DNA from 4 places in the Caldalkalibacillus horti genome. Region 3 is predicted to be linked to each of the others. Evidence: riboswitches for the same ligand, from Rfam matches in the RefSeq annotation. Region 3 holds a riboswitch; each other region holds the start of a gene.
What was found. Region 3 has a riboswitch for S-adenosylmethionine ahead of metK (methionine adenosyltransferase). Riboswitches for the same ligand answer to the same signal wherever they lie in the genome.
Positions count from the first base shown of each region.

Region 1: linked by a shared signal. The riboswitch ahead of mtnK (S-methyl-5-thioribose kinase) and the one ahead of metK (methionine adenosyltransferase) in region 3 are both predicted to bind S-adenosylmethionine.
Region 2: linked by a shared signal. The riboswitch ahead of J2S11_RS01705 (methionine ABC transporter ATP-binding protein) and the one ahead of metK (methionine adenosyltransferase) in region 3 are both predicted to bind S-adenosylmethionine.
Region 4: linked by a shared signal. The riboswitch ahead of J2S11_RS12805 (methionine biosynthesis PLP-dependent protein) and the one ahead of metK (methionine adenosyltransferase) in region 3 are both predicted to bind S-adenosylmethionine.

Region 1 covers NZ_JAUSTY010000009.1:137,599-141,790, forward strand. Annotated here, with positions in the region: gene mtnA (S-methyl-5-thioribose-1-phosphate isomerase) at 1-957, opposite strand, end outside; gene mtnK (S-methyl-5-thioribose kinase) at 923-2,176, opposite strand; SAM riboswitch class I at 2,292-2,474, opposite strand; gene J2S11_RS12210 (pyridoxal phosphate-dependent aminotransferase) at 2,625-3,815, shown strand; gene J2S11_RS12215 (2,3-diketo-5-methylthiopentyl-1-phosphate enolase) at 3,941-4,192, shown strand, end outside.
Region 2 covers NZ_JAUSTY010000001.1:365,184-369,375, reverse strand. Annotated here, with positions in the region: gene sigI (RNA polymerase sigma-I factor) at 1-71, shown strand, start outside; gene J2S11_RS01710 (anti-sigma factor domain-containing protein) at 68-1,678, shown strand; SAM riboswitch class I at 1,738-1,850, shown strand; gene J2S11_RS01705 (methionine ABC transporter ATP-binding protein) at 2,172-3,188, shown strand; gene J2S11_RS01700 (methionine ABC transporter permease) at 3,185-3,862, shown strand; gene J2S11_RS01695 (MetQ/NlpA family ABC transporter substrate-binding protein) at 4,005-4,192, shown strand, end outside.
Region 3 covers NZ_JAUSTY010000008.1:83,767-87,958, forward strand. Annotated here, with positions in the region: gene J2S11_RS10995 (hypothetical protein) at 1-519, opposite strand, end outside; gene metK (methionine adenosyltransferase) at 1,009-2,214, opposite strand; SAM riboswitch class I at 2,378-2,621, opposite strand; gene J2S11_RS11005 (aspartyl-phosphate phosphatase Spo0E family protein) at 2,803-2,970, shown strand; gene J2S11_RS11010 (acyltransferase) at 3,013-4,167, opposite strand; gene J2S11_RS11015 (hypothetical protein) at 4,164-4,192, opposite strand, start outside.
Region 4 covers NZ_JAUSTY010000010.1:75,123-79,314, forward strand. Annotated here, with positions in the region: gene J2S11_RS12790 (alpha-ketoacid dehydrogenase subunit beta) at 1-224, shown strand, start outside; gene J2S11_RS12795 (dihydrolipoamide acetyltransferase family protein) at 279-1,586, shown strand; gene J2S11_RS12800 (hypothetical protein) at 1,755-1,880, shown strand; SAM riboswitch class I at 2,038-2,139, shown strand; gene J2S11_RS12805 (methionine biosynthesis PLP-dependent protein) at 2,404-3,558, shown strand; gene metC (cystathionine beta-lyase) at 3,551-4,192, shown strand, end outside.

The DNA.
Region 1 (4,192 bases), on a different contig from region 3:
ATCAAAGGCTGGGTTGAAGGTTTGGATGCCCGCTGGAGCAACAGGGATTTCAGAGATGTGAGTAATTTCAGTTCCTTCACGCTCCTCAATCGGAATGTCTGCTCCTTGCTCTGTATTTAGATCAATGGATGAAAGAGGTGCAGCAACATAAAAAGGAATATTGTGGGCCTTAGCCAATACAGCTAACCCATATGTTCCTATTTTATTTGCTACATCACCATTGGCTGCTACACGATCTGTCCCTACAATTACGGCTTGAATCCAGCCCTTTTGCATGACACTAGCAGCCATATTATCGCATATCAATGTAACGTCAATTCCCGCCTGCTGAAGTTCAAAAGCAGTCAAGCGTGATCCTTGCAGAACGGGGCGTGTCTCATCAGCATAAACTTTGATATTCCAGCCCTTTTCCTGAGCTAAATAAAAGGGAGCCGTTGCTGTTCCATATCTTGCTGTGGCTAAGCTACCAGCATTACAATGAGTAAGTACCCCTATGCCATCCTCAAAGAGGGTTAAGGCATGTTCACCGATGGATCGACAAACATTTTCATCCTCTTGTTGAATAAGACGTGCTTCCTCTAACACTAGCTGGATTAGTTCTGGAGGACTAATCTCAGGGTGGTTAAAGGCTTTCGTTTTGATTCGCTCAAGTGCCCATACTAGGTTGATAGCGGTGGGTCTTGAGCTAGCTAAATAGCTTGCCTGCTCAGTGATAAGCTGTTCTAGTTCCCTCCGACTGGCGTTTTGTGCGTGCCGGATACCTAGATATAAGCCATACGCTGCTGTCATTCCAATGGCTGGAGCACCTCTTACCTGTAAGGATTTAATAGCTTCCCAAGACTCTTCAATGGTACGAATGAACAGATACTCAATATGTCTTGGTAGCCTTGTTTGGTCAATTAAGATAAGCTGGTCTAGCTCTTTATCCCACTGAACCGAAGCGAGTGGCTGTGTCATGCTGCTTTTCCTCCCATTGCTGAAATGATGATCGTATAGGTGCAGAAATCGATTGTTCCTTAGCCCACTTCTGGCGATGAAGAATGAGCTGTTGTCCTACGTATAAGGAAAGCTTCTCAGCGTAAGCTCTTTCCGTGTCATCCACTATAGTATCTAAGTCAGCTACGTGGGCTAAGCCGACAACTCTACGGATAACCTTACATCCTGCAAAGCCTAAGGCATCCTCTTTAACTTGTTGAATAAATTGCTGAACAAATGCCTCGTTTCTAAGGGATGGATCAGTAGCCTGTGATAGGCTAAGCAGGGTAAATTGCTGCTCGAAAACGTCCCAAATTTGATGAATAGATTCAAGCAGATACTGCTGATAGACATTTCGTTGCTCCACATTTTTAATACGCACCTCTTGAGCTGCAAAATTCAGGACGAAGTTAGCAAAGACAGCGCCGATATCAAATCCTATTGGTCCGAAATAAGCAAATTCAGGATCAATGACTTTAGTGCTTGCCGATGTCACAAAAATACTTCCTGTGTGTAAATCTCCATGAATTAACGCTTCTGTAGCGGTTAGAAATTTGTATTTTAATTGGGCTACTTGACCTTTTAGCTCTTGATTCACCCAAAGCTCCTTAACCTGTTCCTCAATCAGTGGATTAAAGGAATTTTTTTCAGCATTATAGTAGGGGTCTGTGAACACAAGATCCTCTGTTATTTTACACAGGTCAGGATTGATAAACTCGGCTAGCTTTTGCTTTTTTACTTCTGGCGCTAAGAAAAAGTCAGACTGATAAAATGTTGTATGGGCGATAAAGTGTCCGATATGCTTAGCAAATTCCGGATACGTTTTCGCTTCAATGAGTCCCTTGCGTAGGATAATATGGTCGGACAAATCCTCCATAATCGTTAAAGATAGCTCCTTATCGAAATGATATACCTTTGGTACTAGTCCAGGTAAAATTTCATGCTGAAGCTGAAGTGCTTCGGATTCAATCCTTGCTCTGTCTAAGGAAAGCGGCCAGGATTCTCCTACCACACGAGCATAGGGTAGTGCCTGCTTAAAAATAACGGAACGATCTGACTTTTTATCCTGTAGATGAAAAACAAGATTAAGATTCCCGTCTCCAATTTCTCTTGAGGTTAGCTGTGCTCCTTGTTCAAACAGCCCTGGGATACCAAGAGCGTATTCCTTTGCTTCTTCTTCTGATAATGCACGATAAGCCATATTTTTAGCCCCCTAAACGAAAAATTTCCAAAAAACGAATAGCGATATAAACATTTGAGCATATAAAAAGCCTCTTCCTGAGGAAGAGGCGTAAGCGCTAATGAGCTGTTCCGCACTCTTATCTCTCAGGATTAAATAATCCTGCAGGATGTAGCACCGTGCCATATTCGTGTGTATTCACGAACCTCTTGTTTGTAAATCAATTCTTTTCTACAACAAGTGGCACCACGGTAGTTGTGGTATACGGTCGGTTGCCGGGCGTCATCGGGCCAGTCCCTCAGCCTTCTCTGGATAAGAATAGCAATATTTATTTACTTGTATTTTGTAAAACATCATACATGGAGACTAGGTTATCTGTCAATGAATTTTTTAAAAATTATTCCTTTTTCATTTTCTGCTTTACATTTCTCTCAAAATGACTATAGTTGAAAAGTAAAGAGGTGAGCAAATGAGGAAGAGCTTTCAAATTCAACCAGCAAAGCGTATGGATGCTTTGCCTACACAATTCTTTGCTAGCCTAGTAGCAAAGGTGCAGAACAAAGTCAATCAAGGGTGTGATGTGATTAATTTAGGGCAGGGTAATCCGGATCTGCCAACCCCTTCACATATAGTAAATGCGTTACAGGAAGCAGCAGAAAATCCGCTATACCACAAGTATTCCCCCTTTCAAGGCTATCCATTTTTGAAGGAGGCTATTGCTGAATTTTACCGTAGAGAATATCAGGTCGATATTGATCCTGAAACGGAGGTAGCCATATTATTTGGTGGGAAATCTGGATTAATTGAGGTTAGTCAGTGTTTATTAAATCCAGGAGATTCGTGTCTGGTTCCAGATCCAGGCTATCCGGATTATTGGTCGGGAATAGCACTAGCTGAGGCCAAGATGTCTTACATGCCACTTCGACCTGAAAATCAGTTTTTACCAGATTATAAGGAAATCGGGCAGGAGGCTCTGGATGAAGCTAAGCTTATGTTCTTGAATTATCCGAATAATCCAACGGCATCCGTAGCGACAGCAGATTTTTTCCGTGAAACGGTGGACCTAGCCTATGATCATTCGATTGCTGTTGTGCATGACTTTGCTTATGGAGCGATTGGCTTTGATGGGAAGAAGCCCATTAGCTTTTTGCAGACTCCTGGAGCGAAAGAAGTGGGTATAGAAATTTACACATTATCTAAAACCTACAATATGGCCGGTTGGCGTGTGGGCTTTGCCCTAGGAAATAAAGAGATGATCCGTTTAATTAATCTGCTACAGGATCATCAATTTGTCAGTTTGTTTGGAGGAATTCAGGCAGCTGCTGCAACGGCCCTGTTAGACTCTCAGGGCTGTGTAGAACAGCTGGTCCAAACGTACGAAAACAGGCGCAATTCCTTTTTTGCACAACTAGATCAGATGGGCTGGAAGGCAACTCCTTCAGAGGGCTCCTTTTTCGCTTGGTTACCTGTTCCTACTGGATTTACGTCAGCCAGCTTTGCCGATCTGCTTTTGGAGGAGGCTCATATTGTAGTTGCACCGGGAATTGGCTTTGGTCAGCAGGGTGATGCCTTTGTTCGGGTAGGCCTATTGACCGATGAGGATCGAGCAAGAGAAGCGATAAAAAGGGTTGAACAATTAGGAATCTTTCATGTAACATGAGAATTAATTTCTTTGATGTGAGGCTATGAATTCTTTTTACATTGTCATAGAGTAAATCACCTATGGATTTTATCTAGAAACGTGAATTTAATTTACGGTTTTTTGTTAATGTGGGAGGGGAATTGATGAGTACAGAGCTAGTGGTTGCTACGTATCTAGTCTTCGATGCCAAGGGAGATTTTGAGAAAAAAGCAGAGAAAATAGCGATTGGTTTGACGGTAGGCTCTTGGACTGACCTACCACAGGCACAAAAGGAGCAGATGAAAAAGCATTTAGGGCGTGTAATTTCTGTGGAGGAGGTAAAGGACGGATCAGCACAGGAAAGATCAGCTGTCATTCGCATCGGATATCCAACCCTTAATTTCAGCCATGATATT
Region 2 (4,192 bases), on a different contig from region 3:
GGGATTTTCTATCTCTCCGTTCGTATATTGAGCCTGAGGAAGAACTTGACAGAAGGGAGGGACAGCAGTGAGTAAAGGGGTCATTCTTGAAATAGACAATGAACAAGCTATTGTCCTCACGAATGAAGGCGAATTTAGAGCGGTTAATATTCAAAATCAGCAAGGATGTCGGGTTGGTGATGAAGTACCCATACCCCATGTTCATATCGTTGAAAAAGTAAAACCACGTAAAAGCAGAAAAAGCTTTAGGGCCCCCTTGATTGTAGCGGCCTCATTTCTTTTTGTTTTTGTCTCTGTTTTTGCTTTTGGTGCATTATTCCAAGAAGACGAAGCCATTGCTTTTGTAAGCTTGGATATCAACCCTAGTGTTGAAATTAGTATTGATCGTGATTTTAATGTTTTGAGCATTACTGGTTGGAATCAGGAAGGGTTAAAATTAATAGATTATCTTGATGATGAACTAGGAAAGCACCTCGATTACGTAGCATTTGATATTATCAAGGCGGCTAAAAATCTAGGTTATTTAAATGGGAATCATGATATTTTATTATCCACTACTTTCCTAAGTGAATCGACTCAGAAGCAGTTTGATATGGGGCTAGATAAAATTTATGATGGGCTAGAGGATAAGGTGCTAGACCAGGCTTTTCATGAGCATGAAACAGGAAGTCAGGAAGAGAATCAGGTACCCTTAACCGTTTCGAACAGAGGCGGGACTATCATAGAGCAGGATGAAGACCCATCTATATCCATTCATCGTATGGTTACCACCTACGACGATCGTGAAGAAGCTTTAAAACATGGTATCTCACCTGCAAGATATGTTATATACTTAGCTGCACTAGAGCAAGGACTTGAGCTTGAGATCGGTGAACTCAAGGAGATGGCTATTTCTCAGATTGCTCAGAGAGTAGGTGGTCTCGAACTGGCTATTGGAAATAGCTTCTTTGAGAACATATATAGAAGGAATCTGCCAGAAGAGCCAACTCTGCCAGAAGAGTCCGAGGAAGAAGTGGAATGGGCTCTAGAGGAAGAGGAAGAACTAGAGGAAGCCATCGTTGATGCTACTGAACCGGAAAAGCCACCGGTCGTTGAACCACCAACAGTTGTGCCACCTGCGCCTAGCAATCCGAGTCCTAATCAAGGCAATCAGGATAATGACAAGGATAAAGGAAAAGACAAAGACAATGACAAAGGTAGTAAGGAATTAGCTACCAATAAGCCTGATGACATTGACAAAGGCGAGGATGAGGAAAAAGAGACAGCAACAGATCGTCCTGATAAAGATTCTAAGAATCTACAGACAAACGGTAAAAAGGATGATCAAGACAAAGAAGAGAAGGATAAAGATTCGAAGGAAGATAAAGACGAGAAAAAGGACAGCGATACGAAATTTGCTAATGACAGAGACTCCAACGATCAAGGTCAAGATGAAGATTCAAGAGGCACAGTGAGAGATGATCGTAATAAGGATAGAGGTACGGCAAATGATCCACCTGGTAATGATACAGGTATCGCAGATGACAAAATAACAGATGATGGTATTGATCGAAATGTACCTGATAAAAATATTAATAACAAAGAGCTAGATAAAGGGATAAAAGACGATAATAAACAAAATATACAGGATCATTTTTTTAACAATGATCATCGTCAACAAGCAAAACAGGATATTTAATATTTACAAATTTTCTTTCCTGTGGTAATATCAATACACAATTGAATTGAACGTAAAAACTCTTATCAAGAGTGGTGGAGGGACTGGCCCTATGAAACCCGGCAACCGCCGATCCAACTGGAATCGGAAAGGTGCCAAATCCTGCGAAGATGATGTCTTCGAAAGATGAGTGGATGAGAACGTTAATCTTATCCTTCGGCTTTTGAAGCTGAGGGATTTTTTGTTTTTTCTTAAACCTAAGAGAAGCTATTGGTAATGGTGTATGCTCATTTTATTCTTTCTTTTCTTAGATTAAACACATAAGGCAGTTACCAAGATAGAATTGGTAAGCTGCTAGGATTTCCTGATGTTTATACCCTTAGTAAACATATTGGAAAAATTAGAATAATACACATTAGGAGTTTAACTATGCGTCATACTCCTTTGTACGAAGTGCAGAGTATGAGAGGGAAATGAATCTGACATACTCTTTAACAGGAAGCAGGTGAGACAAATGATTGAAATTAAAGGTGTTGCAAAGCTATTTAAATCAGGTCAAAAAAAGATTAAGGCTGTTGATCAGGTAAGCCTTAACGTTGAGAAGGGTGAAATTTTTGGCGTTATTGGATACAGCGGGGCAGGGAAAAGCACATTAATCAGAATGATTAATCAGCTTGAACGTCAGACAGAGGGAGAAATTTGGATAGATGGAGTTCCTATCAGTCGTTTATCGTCTAGAGATCTGCGAGTTAAAAGGCAGAAGATAGGGATGATCTTTCAGCATTTTAATCTCCTTTGGTCACGAACCGTTTTTGATAATATCGCATTACCATTAGAGGTTGCTAATGTTCCTAAGTCGGTTAGGCAGGAGCGTGTGCACGAGCTTATTCGTTTAGTTGGCCTAGAGGGTAAAGAACAGCAATACCCTTCTCAGCTTAGTGGAGGTCAAAAGCAGCGTGTAGGGATTGCTAGAGCGCTAGCCAATCAACCCACTGTTTTACTTTGTGATGAAGCTACGTCCGCCTTGGATCCAAAAACAACAGATTCCATTCTTGAATTGCTAAAGGATATTAACCAGAAGCTAGGGCTAACGATTATCCTAATTACTCATGAGATGCATGTCATTCAAAAGATATGTGACCGTGTAGCTGTTATGGAGGAGGGAAGGGTAGTCGAGCTTGGTCAGGTTCTTCAGGTCTTTAAAGAGCCTAAGCAGCAAATCACAAAGGATTTTGTCAAACAGATTACTGAATCAAGTGAAGCCTTGGAGGCTCAAGCGGAATGGAATATTGCAGAAGGAAAGGTTGTGCAGTGTCACTTCTTAGTACAGACTTCCGGGCAGCCCATTCTTTCAAAATTAATAAGAAGCTGTGATGTTGATGTGAATGTCGTTCAAGGAAAGATAAATAAATTGAAGGATTCCTCATACGGTACGCTGTTTTTACATCTGACAGGTTCTGAGGCTGAGATCAATAGGGCGATTCAATTTCTTCAGGAGCAGCAGGTAGAAGTGGAAGTGTTAGTAGGATGATGAATTGGTTAGAGCAGGTTTTACCGAATGTGTATTGGGATACGATTTGGGAAGGAGTTGTAGAAACCCTCTATATGACGGGTGTATCGCTTCTTTTTACAGCTCTATTGGGTATTCCTTTAGGAATTTTGCTTTATATGACGGCTAAGGGGAACCCTTGGGAAAGCCAGATTTTTTATAAATCAGCAGGATTTGTGGTTAATGTCCTACGATCTATCCCTTTTATTATTCTAATTATTATCCTGATGCCCTATGTGCGCATTATTATAGGAAGTGGAATTGGGACATCAGCAGCGATTCCCGCTCTAGTTGTTTCTTCTGCTCCCTTTTACGCACGATTAGTGGAGATAGGGCTTCGAGAAATTCCAAAAGGGGTTGTCGAGGCGGCTAAAGCGATGGGTGCTAGCAATCTAAAGATCATTTATAAAGTTTTACTTCCTGAATCCTTGCCTGCTATTGTCTCAGGTCTTACGGTAACTGGAATTGCACTTATAGGCTATACGGCTATGGCAGGGGTCATTGGTGCAGGAGGATTAGGGTATATCGCTTATCGTTATGGGTTCCAAGGTAATAATTTGGAGATAACTCTTGTAGCTACCGTAATCATTGTGATTCTTGTGCAGCTCATTCAATCGGTAGGAGATCTTATTGTCAAGCAGATAGATAAGCGCTAAGCAAGCAATGAGGTTTTTATACTTTCAGAATTTATAAGCTCAAAGGTAGATAGTATAAGATAAACTAAGGCTTTTGCCAAAACTTGGCGATAAGCCAAGTTTTTCTAATATAATTAATTCAGATAAAAGAGGAGTAGGTCAGATGTTAAAAAGAAAAGGATTTATATTATTAGCACTACTACTAATTGTTTCATTAGTTGCAGTAGCTTGTGGTCAAGGTGAGGAATCAGCACCAAATGAGGAGCAGAATCAAGGAGAAACTCCGTCAGAAGGTACGGAGGAGAACACGAATGAAACAGAAACTCAGGTGCTTAAGGTTGGAGCTACAGC
Region 3 (4,192 bases):
AGCTTGTATGATTTGTAAGCCCATTTGCTGATGCTGCTGGGCATCCTCTAGCAGATCGGCCATCTGCTTAATATCATAGGAGAAGTAGTTAATCACCACGCTGATCTGAGTGAGAATACTTTCTGCTCGCTGAACGGTATCTTGTACACTTCTCAAACGAAATTGAAGCTCATCTCTTTTTTCACGTAGCTGGTTTTCCTTTTCCTGCAGAATGGAACGCTCAAGCTGAATGTTACTTGCGTTTTCATACGCCTTGCGAATGTCTTCTTCTTTGTAGATTCGAAAGTTTTTACTGACCTCTGAAAGCTTAAGTCGAGCAATACGCATCTGTTTATCAAGCCTGTCACTGGTTTTGATAACCTGCAGGACATCACGCTTGATCGTTTCAATTTCATAAAGCAGATCCTGCATTTCGCGCCTTGACTGCTCAGCGATTTCAAAGATTTGATTTTTACACTGTTCCATAGAGTCCAGTGTTTTTTCAATCACACCATCAATTATTGAAACGTTGGTAGACATACGTTTACCTCCCTTCGCTTTCATCCGATGAGAGCCCCCATCTTCATTCAGTGACTTTATGCCTATAACATGCTGTGTTTTTCTAGCAGCGGGACTATGGTGTGAATCCATCCATTACTCTCTTACAGTATACTTCATAAAATTACCTGCATAAATGATATTTTTGATTTATCGTGACATTTTTACTATACCTAATAACCCATACGTTGCGCAAGGTAAAAATCGTTAAATTACGAAAATATTTTTTGAATATTATATAGTTTTAGACTAATTATAGCGTACTTTTTTAAAATTGTAAGGAATTTTTGTCGAAATTCGTCATATTTTTTTACAATTCATTTCAATTCAAATTAGAAATAAAGGATGATTTATAAAAAAATCTATCTAGTTTTTCCCATCTTTTGAGATAGGAGAACTAGATAGATATTAAATGAGAAGGTGCATGTCTTCAATACTGAACATTACACCTCCTATGTTCTGCAATTTTTGTTATTTTTGAGCTAATGCTTGAAGTGCTTGCACTTTATCTGTATTTTCCCAAGGGACATTTAAGTCTGTACGGCCAAAGTGTCCGTAAGCAGCCGTTTGGCGATAGATTGGACGACGCAAATCTAGCTCCTTAATAATACCTGCAGGGCGTAGGTCGAATGTCTTACGCACGATCTCAGCAAGCTCATCATCGGAGAGCTTCCCTGTACCAAACGTATCGACAGCGATAGAAACAGGCTGTGCCACTCCAATCGCATACGCCACCTGTACTTCAACCTTATCGGCTAAATCAGCAGCTACGATGTTTTTCGCTACGTAACGAGCAGCATAAGCGGCAGAGCGGTCCACTTTCGTTGGATCCTTACCGGAAAATGCTCCGCCTCCATGACGAGCATATCCACCGTACGTGTCTACAATAATTTTACGGCCAGTTAGACCTGCATCTCCTTGAGGTCCACCAATAACAAAGCGGCCAGTAGGGTTAATAAAATATTTCGTATTCCCGTCCAACCACTCTGCTGGAACGGTAGGAATGATTACTTTTTCCATTAAGTCCTTTTTGATTTGCTCTTGGCTAGCCTCTGGATGATGCTGTGTAGAAATAACGATCGTATCTATACGTACAGGCTGATTTTGATCATCATATTCAACCGTTACTTGAGTTTTTGCATCTGGACGAAGATAATCAATCGTTTCATCCTTTCTCACTTCACTAAGACGGCGAGCTAGCTTATGAGAAAGAGAAATAGGTAATGGCATAAGCTCAGGTGTTTCTTTACAAGCAAAGCCAAACATAAGTCCCTGATCTCCAGCACCGATAGCTTCGATTTCTTTATCTGTCATACTACCTTCACGTGCTTCAAGAGCTTGATTCACCCCTTGAGCAATATCTGGAGACTGCTCATTGATCGCAGTAAGTACAGAGCAGGTTTCAGCATCAAAGCCATACTTCGCTCTTGTATATCCAATTTCTTTAATCGTTTGACGAACCAGCTTTGGAATATCTACATAACATTCTGTTGTAATCTCACCTGCAACTAGAACCAATCCTGTACTCACAGAGACCTCACACGCTACACGAGCGTTTGGATCTTTTTCAAGAATAGCGTCTAAAATCACATCCGAGATCTGATCACACATTTTATCTGGATGTCCCTCTGTTACAGATTCTGAAGTAAATAAACGATGGCCTTTCTTTAAGGTCATTTCTTGCATTCCTCCCTTTCACTAACCAGTTGTATTTATCTGAAGCTAAGCTTAACCGATACTCATTTCTCATCTGTAAAGACTGCAGCTTTTTCAAGGAAATGAAAAAACACCTTTCCTTGAGGAAAAGGCGTAGCCTGTGTGGTTACAAACGTCCTTTTACCTCTTATCTTTCAGAAAATGCACGTTGCTTCAAAAATGTGCATTCCTGCAGGTTAGCACCTTTCTTCTTTCGTATCGTTGTTTGGAAAGCAAATTAGATTTCATCTGGCAGCTAAGTGATACTGATTCGCCTTAAAAATTTGCTTTGCCTCTAAAAGCATGAAATTCGCTTTTTTAACGTATACTGGTAGAGAAGGTTGCCGAGTGTCATTGGGCCTGTCCCTCACACTAACTCAGGATAAGAGTATCCGTGTCACGACATATCCTATCTTATTTTAGGTTAGCTGTCAACGTATTATTCTTGAGGACTGACAACAGAGGAATTTTAGGTAAAGAGGATATTTTTTCTAAAATGTTTAGCCAATTTGGTTTGAACCTGATGAAAAGTATAGTACAATAACGGTACGACTGAATGGGGGGATACTTTTGGTTCATAAACTAGACAGCTTGTATGCAGAAGTTGAGATTAAGAGATATGTCCTCCATGAGAAGGTGAAGGTCTATCAGGACTTTTCTCATCCAGATATCGTAGAAATTAGCCAAGAGCTTGATATTTTGTTAAATGAAATCAATGAACTTGAACGTCAAAAATAAAGCGTTCCTAACTACTTAATCGTTAGGAACGCTTTTTGTCTATTAATTTTTTGGAGCCTCCGGGGTCTGGTTCGCTACCGTCTTCTTTTTACCCTTCGCCTGTCCAAAGATAATCCAAGAAAGAGGAGTCAGTTGAACGAGATAGACGATGAGCCAGGAAACAAATAATGCAGCCGACCAGGCACCCAAGATTTGTAGATGAAACACAATCGGTATTTCAGACGCTTCTACATATTTTCTCCAGAAGTATAAGACCATCGGATGGATCAGATAGATTCCAAAGGAAACTAGGCCTAGCTTAGCCAATACACTTCTCCATAGTCTTGGAGCTTTATGAATAAACCACAAAGCGACGTAATAGAGCATCAGGACCGAAATCAGTGTGTACATATTCCAGCCAAACTCATACCATCGTGAATTAAACCAATCTCCGTACTTATACGCCGGATAGTGGATATAAGCATGAAACGCTCCGCTAGCTAGCCAAGCAAGGGTCACAATAGGAACCATTAGCTTAGCCTTCTTCTTTAACCACGCTGTCACCGATTCATAGTAAACCCCAACAAAAGCACCGAGCGTATAATAACTCAGATAGGATAACGCTATACTGCCTTTGTATGTCACTTTAACCTCAGCTAGGTTGTTATAGAAGAAGAAGCCCCATTGCCCTAAAAAGCCGATTAAGAAAATCCACTTAACCAAGCCTTTTTGCTTTTGTAGCAGCAGTAATAGTAATGGGAATATAATATAAAATTGAATGCTAATAATAACAAAGTACAAATGAGCGTGTGCTTTCCCCCATAATAGATCATGCCCCAAAAAGCGAGACCAATCGAAGTTCTGCACCCCGTCCATGTTTTCAAAACCACCTGTTAAACGAAGCATGTAAAACGCAACCGACCACAGCAAATAAGGGACAATAATAAAGCTCAGCCGCTGTGAATAGAAATGCTGCAGGCGCTCTCTGTTGAGCGTCCGATGATAATACGTATAAAAGAGAACAAGGCTGCTTAGAAAAATAAACGTAGGCGTTCCCAGCTTCCCAAACTTATTTAGGATGAGGTAGAGGGGGTACGCTCTAGAATGCTCCGCCAATTCTACCATCGGAAAGGACGTTGCATGAACGAAAAGAACACCTAATATCGCTAAGCCACGAACCAGATCAATCTCTTCAATATACTTGCGCTTCAAGCTCATTTCTTAATCTCGTAGCTTCCTCGTA
Region 4 (4,192 bases), on a different contig from region 3:
AAAAAACGGGAAGAGTGATTATCGTGCATGAAGGGCACAGGACAGGTGGAGTAGGGGCAGAAATTATATCTTTGATCAATGACCAAGCTTTATTTTCGCTTAGAGCGCCGATTGAACGTGTGACTGGCTTTGATGTACATGTCCCACTATTTGCTTTAGAGGATGATTATGTTCCTTCTGTTGAACGAATTAAAAAGGGCATCGCTAAGGTGATGACGTTTTAAACGAGAGAAAGAGTGAAGCGATGCTAATCAAAAGGAGGGATATACTTGTTTGACATGAAGCTGCATGATATTGGAGAGGGCATGACAGAAGGAGAGGTTGTCAGAATTCTAGTACAGCCTGGGGACAGGATTCAAGCTGATCAGCCTGTGCTAGAAGTGCAAACGGATAAGGTGTGTGCAGAGCTACCTGCTCCTGTTGGGGGTAAGGTAGTCGAAATCCTAGTACAAGTCGGAGATGTCATGCGTGTAGGAAGTACCTTAATTAAGATTGAGGAGCACAGTCAAGAACAAGCCGAAGAACGAGCCAAAGTGCAGGCAGAAGTTCAAGATGAAGTGCAAGTCCCTTTAGAGACAACACACCTTTCAGTAAAAGAAGATAATAGCAAGCATCCTTCACAACTCAAAAATGTAAAGGCGGCCCCATATACTAGAAAAATGGCCAGAGATTACGGTATTAATATTGAAACTCTCCAAGGAACTGGTCCATATGGAAGGATTACCATTGATGATGTCGCTAGATATGCTAGTGAACATGGCAAAAGTGAAGCTTTTGGGGAAGTAGCAACAACAACTATTGCTCATCAACAGAAAAATGCAGATACCACATTCGAACCTACCATTTCATCTAGCATGCCTGAAGTTATCCCTTTTACTGGTAGGCGTAAGCAAATAGCACATAAAATGAGTCAATCCATGCTAACTATCCCGCATGTTACCCACTTTGATCGAATAGATTTCACTCAGCTTCAGGAGCTCAGAGAACAGTACCATAAGGATACGCAAGGTTCATCTACTAATCTAGCTGGAGAGTATATCAACCAAGAGCGGTTGTCAGTCATGGCTTTTATTATTAAAGCACTGGCGATGAGTCTAGACCAATTTCGTATCTTTAATGCGAAGCTTAATGAGGAAAAAGGAGAAATTAGCATAGAGTCTCATGTGAATGTTGGGATCGCCGTTCATACAGACGAAGGACTAATTGTTCCTGTCTTACACCATGCTGAAAATCTCAGTATTTTTGATATTAATGAGCAAATGAAGCAGCTTACTTACCGAGCGCAGCATAATCAACTGCAAGCCAGTGATTTGCGTGGAGGGACAATCACAATAAGCAATGTAGGGCCTATAGGTGGAATGTTTGCTACCCCTATTATTAATTATCCAGAGGTCGCCTTGTTGGCTTTTCATCAGCTTGAGGATATGCCAGTTGTCAGAAATAAAGAGATCGTCATTCGTTCAATGATGAATTTTTCCATGTCCTTTGATCATCGAGTAGCAGATGGGGTTACCGCTGTACAGTTTACGAATCAAATGAAACGGATGCTTGAGAACCCGTTATCTCTTTTTTCTAAGCTAATCTAATTTAACCTAACTTCTTTATTAACTAACTGTCTTTACGTAGCATGTAAAGGCGGTTTTATTTTGTCTTCAGGGTAAGAAAGACAATTGCTTCACACAAGAAAAAAACATAGAATTAATATAGGCTGATAACGTTTCCAAGTAAGATGCAGTAGAACGGAGAGATGATACATGAACTCAAATTTTAGACTGAAATTAACAAGTATTATGATCCTATTTGCTATTATTGTCTCTTTAACTATTGCCGCCATGGACTATCGTCGATTAAAGGAGCAGGTGCCTTTAACTCATAGCTAGGCTAAGAAAAGAAAAAATAACCTTGATAAACAAATGAACATAGTATAAGATGAGAATAATCTAAAAATTATCATATATTTGATTGTGCATCATATTGATAATCATGAGAAAGTGTTTAGAACCTGTTTATGTAGCAAAGCTATATGTGTTCTAAGCATTCTTATCCAGAGAGGTGGAGGGACTGGCCCGTAGAAGCCTCAGCAACCAGTCAATACGTTGACCAGGTGCTAATTCCAGCAAGCAGCTTAAAAGGTTGTAGTGTTGTTTAAATAATAGCAGCAACTCACCAAACCTTTTGTGCATGCTTGATAGATAAGAAGAAGCGATTTTTAATAAAAGAGGGAAAGAAAAGACAATGTAAAGAGGTTCAATCAAAGGATTCCTCTAGTTGTCACTTCCGTACACTCCTCTTTTTATCTTTAGGAATCATCGCCTTCTTCTTTGGAAGAAGGCTTTTTATATTTTGAAGCCTTCTTACAAGCAAAGCTACAAGGATTGACTAATAATTAGGAGGCTATTGAAAATGAGTAAAAAACAAGAGGAATATCGATGTAGAACCCAACTAGTCCAGCTAGGTAATGGTAAAGATCCACGCACTGGAGCCGTTAACCCCCCTATCCATTTGTCCACCGCTTATCGTCATGAAGGGATTGGGCAATCCTCAGGGTATGATTACGTCCGAACAGGTAATCCTACCAGGCAAATTGTAGAAGAAGGAATAGCCAATTTAGAAGCAGGAGACCAAGGCTTTGCCTGTAGCTCTGGTATGGCTGCCATCCACACATTATTTTCCATTTTTGAGCAAGGTGATGAGATTATTGCTTCTCTTGATCTTTACGGAGGAACGTACCGTTTATTTGAGCAAGGCTGGCGCAATTGGGGACTAACGTTTCATTACGTAGACCCTAGAGATGTGACCGAACTGGAAGGTCGGATCAATGCTAAGACAAAAGCTATTTTCATTGAAACGCCTACAAATCCGTTAATGCAAACCGTTGATATTGGAGAGGTTAGCCAGATAGCAAAGAAACATGATGTTTTACTTATAGTAGACAATACATTCTATACCCCTCTTCTTCAAAGACCAATTGAGGAAGGAGCGGATATTGTTGTCCATAGTGCAACGAAATATCTAGGGGGACATAATGATGTGTTAGCTGGTTTAATCGTAGCCAAGGGAAAGGAGCTTTGTGAAAAGCTTGCCCTTTATCATAACGGAATTGGTGCCGTCCTTTCACCCTTCGACTCCTGGCTACTCATTAAGGGAATGAAGACGCTAAGCCTTAGAATAGAAGCTCATGCGTCAAACGCCAAGAGGCTAGCCCAAGTGTTAAGTGAGCATGAGGCAGTGGAAGAGATTCTCTACCCTGGTCAGGGAGGAATGCTTTCCTTTCGATTAAGGCGTAGTGAATGGGTTGATCCTTTTTTAAGGAGTCTCAAGCTGATTACTTTTGCTGAAAGCTTAGGTGGTGTAGAAAGCTTTATTACGTATCCATTCACCCAAACTCATGCAGACATTCCAGAGGAAACAAGAATTCAGAATGGAATTTGTAAAAAGCTGTTACGCTTTTCCGTAGGTATAGAGCATGTGGAGGACTTAGTAGGAGATATTCAGCAAGCATTAGCACAGGTCTTAAGCTTGGAGCTTACGAATGAGGGGGTTAACATCCATGGCTAAGCAAACGTATGATTTTCAAACAAAACTCCTGCACAATGATCATAAAATAGAGAAGTATACTGGTGCGGTCAGTGTACCCATCTATCACGCTTCTACCTATCATCAATGGGATGTGGAGCAGCCTGGTGAATATGATTATGCTCGCTCAGGTAATCCAACTAGAGCAGCGTTAGAGCAAACGATAGCTGAGCTAGAAGGTGGTTCGAGAGGCTTTGCCTTTGCTTCAGGTATGGCCGCTATTACAACTGCTTTCTTCTTACTATCTAAAGGCGATCATGTCTTAATTTGTGATGATGTATATGGTGGAACATACAGAATGATTACTAAGGTCCTTAGTCGATTTGGGATTGAGCATAGCTTTGTAGACATGAGTAATGTAGACGAAGTCGAAGCTAGTATAAAGCCCAACACCAAGGTGTTATATATAGAAACACCATCTAACCCTTTGCTTAAAGTGACTGATTTGAAGGCGATTGTCCGACTGGCTAAGAAGTATGATTGCTTAACCTTTGTAGACAATACCTTTCTAACACCAGTCCTACAGCGTCCGTTGGAGTTAGGGGTAGATGTGGTTATCCATAGTGCTACTAAGTTTATATCTGGCCATAGTGACGTCATATCAGGACTTATTGTC